One region of the Streptomyces lienomycini genome, then DNA from elsewhere that is predicted to be linked to it. Evidence: riboswitches for the same ligand, from Rfam matches in the RefSeq annotation. Region 1 holds a riboswitch; the other holds the start of a gene.
The links. A riboswitch is a leader RNA that binds a small molecule or an ion and turns the genes downstream of it on or off. The one in region 1 is predicted to bind S-adenosylmethionine.
Positions count from the first base shown of each region.

Region 2: another riboswitch for S-adenosylmethionine. It lies ahead of thrC (threonine synthase); the one in region 1 lies ahead of BJ961_RS27475 (aminotransferase class V-fold PLP-dependent enzyme).

Region 1 is NZ_CP116257.1:6,021,724-6,024,185, reverse strand. Features, by position in the region: gene trpD (anthranilate phosphoribosyltransferase) at 1-716, shown strand, start outside; SAM riboswitch class IV at 797-913, shown strand; gene BJ961_RS27475 (aminotransferase class V-fold PLP-dependent enzyme) at 1,081-2,462, shown strand, end outside; gene BJ961_RS27470 (glycerate kinase) at 2,388-2,462, opposite strand, start outside.
Region 2 is NZ_CP116257.1:7,429,375-7,431,836, reverse strand. Features, by position in the region: gene BJ961_RS33825 (glucosyl-3-phosphoglycerate synthase) at 38-982, opposite strand; SAM riboswitch class I at 1,124-1,271, shown strand; gene thrC (threonine synthase) at 1,289-2,462, shown strand, end outside.

The DNA of each region.
Region 1 (2,462 bases):
GGGCGAAGGTCGTCAAGCACGGCAACCGGGCCGCCTCCTCGGCCTCCGGCGCCTCCGACGTCCTGGAGAAGCTCGGGGTCAACCTGGAGCTGACGCCGAGGCGGGTGGCGGAGGTCGCCGAGGAGGCGGGCATCACCTTCTGCTTCGCCGTGAAGTTCCACCCGGCGCTGCGCCACGTGGCGGCCGCCCGCGGCCAGCTCGGCATCCGCACGGTGTTCAACTTCCTGGGCCCGCTGACCAACCCCGCCCGGGTGAAGGCCCAGGCGATCGGGGTGGCCCACGCCCGGATGGCCCCGATCATCGCCGGTGTCTTCGCCGAGCGCGGCCACTCGTCCCTGGTCTTCCGCGGTGACGACGGCCTCGACGAACTGACCACGACCGCCACGTCCCGGGTCTGGGTCGTGCGCGACGGCGCGGTGACCGAGGAGGTCTTCGACCCCCGCGACGTCGGCATCGACCTGGTGCCGGTGGAGGCCCTGCGCGGCGCCGACGCGTCCTACAACGCCGACGTGGCCCGCCGTCTGCTGGCCGGCGAGCAGGGCCCGGTACGGGACGCGGTACTGCTGAACTCGGCGGCCGCCCTGGAGGCCCTGAACCCCGGCGGGGGGACCCTGGCCGAGCGGCTGCGGACCGGCATGGACCGGGCGGCCGAGGCGATCGACTCGGGCGCCGCCAAGCGCGCCCTGGACCGCTGGGTGGCCGCCAGCCACGCGTAGGAGCGCTCCGCTGTGACGTGCGTCCCGCGATCCGGACCCGGGTTGCGGGACGCCGATCACTTGCCCTAGATTTTCCGACAGGTCATGAGTGACAGTCATGAGGCCCCGGCCGACTGTCCGGCAACCCTCCGTCCGTGGCGGGGTGCCCCGGGTGAAGACCAGGTCGTGGACAGCAAGGTCCGCGGCAAGCGCGGACCCCTCGCACGCTTTCGAAGAGTGTGGGTCCAGGGGTCCTGGGTCGTCCGAGGGAGTCTCCCGTGAACCAGCGAATGCGATAGGGCCGCAGAGCCCCGCCTCCGCACGCAGCCTTCTTCTCTTCACTTCACAGCGCCCTGCCGCGCGCTGGTCCTCACGGGAGTCCGCCATGTCCGTACCCACCGCTGTCGCCACCCCGCTGCCCGTTCTCGGCCGCGACGTCACCGTCCCGCTCGTCACCGGCGGCGAGGTCGCCTACGCCGCGCTCGACTACGCCGCCAGCGCGCCCGCGCTCCAGCGGGTCTGGGACGACGTCGCCGCCTACGCCCCGTACTACGGCAGCGTCCACCGGGGTGCCGGGTACCTCTCGCAGCTGTCCACCGACCTGTTCGAGAACGCCCGCGGGACCGTCGCCGGCTTCCTCGGCTGCCGCGACGACGACCAGGTCGTCTTCACCCGCTCCACCACCGACTCCCTCAACCTGCTCGCAGGCGCCCTGCCCGCCGGATGCCGGGTCTTCGTCTTCGAGACCGAGCACCACGCCTCGCTGCTGCCCTGGCGGGACGCGGACGTGACCTGCCTGGACGCCCCGCGCACGCCCGCCGAGGCCGTCGAGACCCTGGAGCGCGCCCTCGCCGCCCGCGAGCCGTACGGGCCCGCCCTGGTCTGCGTCACCGGCGCCTCCAACGTCACCGGCGAGCTGTGGCCGGTGCGTGAACTGGCCGCCGCCGCCCACGCGCACGGTGCCCGGATCGTGCTGGACGCCGCCCAGCTCGCCCCGCACCACCCCGTCTCCGTGGCCGACCTGGACGTGGACTGGGTCGCCTTCTCCGGACACAAGCTGTACGCCCCGTTCGGCTCCGGCGTGCTGGCCGGGCGGGCCGACTGGCTGCGCGAGGCCGAGCCGTACCTCGCCGGCGGCGGCGCCAGCCGCAGCGTCACCCGGCGCGCGGACGGCAGCGTGGACGTGCGCTGGCACGAGAACGCCGCCCGGCACGAGGCGGGGTCGCCCAACGTCATCGGCGCCTACGCGATCGCCTCCGCCTGCAAGGCGCTCACCGAGGCCGGGTTCGACACGCTGGTCGCCCGCGAGGAGTACCTGATCGGCAAGGTCCGCGAGGGCCTCGCCGAGGTGCCCGAGGTGCGCGTCCTGTCCCTGTTCGGCGACGACGCGCCCCGCGTCGGGGTGCTCTCCTTCGTCGTCGAGGGCTGGAACAGCTCCCACTTCGCCGCCGCCCTCTCCGCCGAGTACGGCATCGGCGTGCGCGACGGTCTCTTCTGCGCCCACCCGCTGCTGCGCACCCTGCTCGGCAGCGACCCGCAGACGCAGGGCGAGTGCGGGGCCCCCGAGGCGGCACCCGGGGAGAAGTCCCTCAACGCCGTCCGCGTGAGCTTCGGCGCGGGCACCCCGGACGAGCACGTCGAGCGGTTCGTGGGCGCCGTCAGGGAGCTGGTGAGCGACGGCGCCCGCTGGAACTACCGCACCGAGGACGGGCGCTGCGTGCCCGACACGACCTCCGCCGACACCGCCGCCCTCGCCTCCGCCTCCGA
Region 2 (2,462 bases), 1.4 Mb from region 1:
CGTTCCGGGGGACGCCATGCGCGCTCCCGGGCCGTCCTCAGGCCACCTTCCGGGCCGCGTACTCCGCGATCTCCGTCATCGGGGGCCGTTCCTCGGTGTCCACCGCGTAGGTGTGCGGCTCGAAGCCGTCGACGCCCCGTTCGAACTGGGTGAGGGTAGGCCGGACCAGGTGGCCGCGGGCCAGCCGGAGCTGCGCGGTGCGGTAGATCGCCGCGGCCATCCGGCCCAGGGCCCGCCCGTCCTGGTGGCGGTGGACGCGGACGCCGACGTCGACCTGCGCGAGCGCGTCCAGGCCCACCAGGTGCAGGGCGTCGACCAGCATGCCCAGCTCGACGCCGTACCCGACGGGGAAGGGCAGCCGTTCCAGCAGCGAGCGCCGGGCCGCGTACTCGCCGCCCAGCGGCTGGACGAACCCGGCCAGCCGCGGCCAGTGCAGGTTGAGCAGCGGGCGGGCCATCAGCTCGGTGACCCGGCCGCCCTGCCCGGCCGCTCCGTCCAGCGGACGGTCGTACATGGCCTTGACCAGGTGCACGTCCGGGTCGGTGAGCAGCGGGCCCACGATCCCGGAGACGAAGTCCGGGGAGAACTCGCGCAGGTCGGCGTCGACGAAGCACACGATGTCGCCGCCGGTGACCAGCAGCGAACGCCACAGCACCTCGCCCTTGCCCGGCACGGCGGGTATGCGGGGCAGGATCGCGTCCCGGTGCACGACCCGCGCGCCCGCCGCGGCGGCGACCTCCGACGTACGGTCGCTCGAACCGGAGTCCACCACCACGATCTCGTCGACGAGCGGGTTCCGCAGCATCAGCTCCCGCCGGACGACCGCGACGATCTCGCCGACCGTCGCCTCCTCGTCCAGTGCGGGAAGGACCACGCTGACCGACTGCCCGGTGGCGTGCTTGGCGGACAGAAGCTGCTGGATCGGCCGGTCCCCGGCGGACCAGGAGCGTGCGTTCAGCCAGCGCTCGACTTCTTCCAGCACGTCCCCTGGCTCCTTTGTGATCCATCTCGCGGTACGGACGACTATCTCAACCGCCCTGGCCTTCGGTTACAGTCTTGAACAACGCGTGGGGCCACCGCATGCCGGGGTCGCCGCGCGCACAACCGAAAAACAACCACATACCGCTCATCCAGAGGGGCAGAGGGATACGGCCCGATGAAGCCCCGGCAACCCTCCAGCCGGCTCTTGTCACGCAGACGTGGCGAGGCTCCCGGCTAGGGAAGGTGCCAAATCCGTCTCACGGCGAGATGCGTCGTGAGGAAGATGAGGAGAAAGGGCCTCGCCTCCATGGCTGTGCAGACTGCCGAATCCACCCCGAACTCCGGGAACCCCGCGAACGCCACGGCCGCAGCGGTCGACCTCGGCCCCGCCGCGGCGCTGAGCTGCCGGGAGTGCGGCCACCGGGTCCCGCTCGGACCGGTCTTCGCCTGCGAGGAGTGTTTCGGCCCCCTCGAGATCGCCTACGACTTCTCGGCGTACGACACCGAGGAACTGCGTCGGCGCATCGAGGCCGGCCCCGCGAACATCTGGCGCTACGCCCCCCTCCTGCCCGTCCCCGCCGACGTGGCCGACAAGCCGAACATCAACCCCGGCTGGACCAAGCTCGTCAAGGCCGACAACCTCGCCCGCGAGCTGGGCGTCACCGGCGGGCTGTACGTCAAGGACGACTCCGGCAACCCCACGCACTCCTTCAAGGACCGCGTCGTCGCCCAGGCCATCGAGGCCGCCCGCGCCTTCGGCTTCACCACCCTCTCCTGCTCCTCCACCGGCAACCTCGCGGGTGCCGTCGGCGCCGCCGCCGCCCGCGCCGGCTTCCGCTCCTGCGTGTTCATCCCGCACGACCTGGAGCAGGGCAAGGTCGTCATGGCCGCCGTCTACGGCGGCGAGCTGGTCGGCATCGAGGGCAACTACGACGACGTGAACCGCTTCTGCTCCGAGCTGATCGGCGACCCGGCCGGTGAGGGCTGGGGCTTCGTCAACGTCAACCTGCGCCCGTACTACGCCGAGGGTTCCAAGACGCTCGCCTACGAGATCTGCGAGCAGCTCGGCTGGCGGCTGCCCGACCAGCTCGTCGTCCCGATCGCGTCCGGCTCCCAGCTGACCAAGATCGACAAGGGGCTGAAGGAGCTGATCGAGCTCGGCCTGGTCGAGGACAAGCCGTACAAGATCTTCGGTGCGCAGGCCGAGGGCTGCTCGCCGGTCTCCACCGCGTACAAGGCGGGCCACGACGTGGTCCGCCCGCAGAAGCCGAACACCATCGCCAAGTCGCTGGCCATCGGCAACCCGGCCGACGGCCCCTACGTCCTGGACATCGCCCGCCGCACCGGCGGCGCCGTGGAGGACGTGACCGACGAGCAGGTCGTGGACGCGATCAAGCTGCTCGCCCGCACGGAGGGCATCTTCGCGGAGACCGCGGGCGGCGTGACGGTCGGCGTCACGAAGAAGCTGATCGAGGACGGCG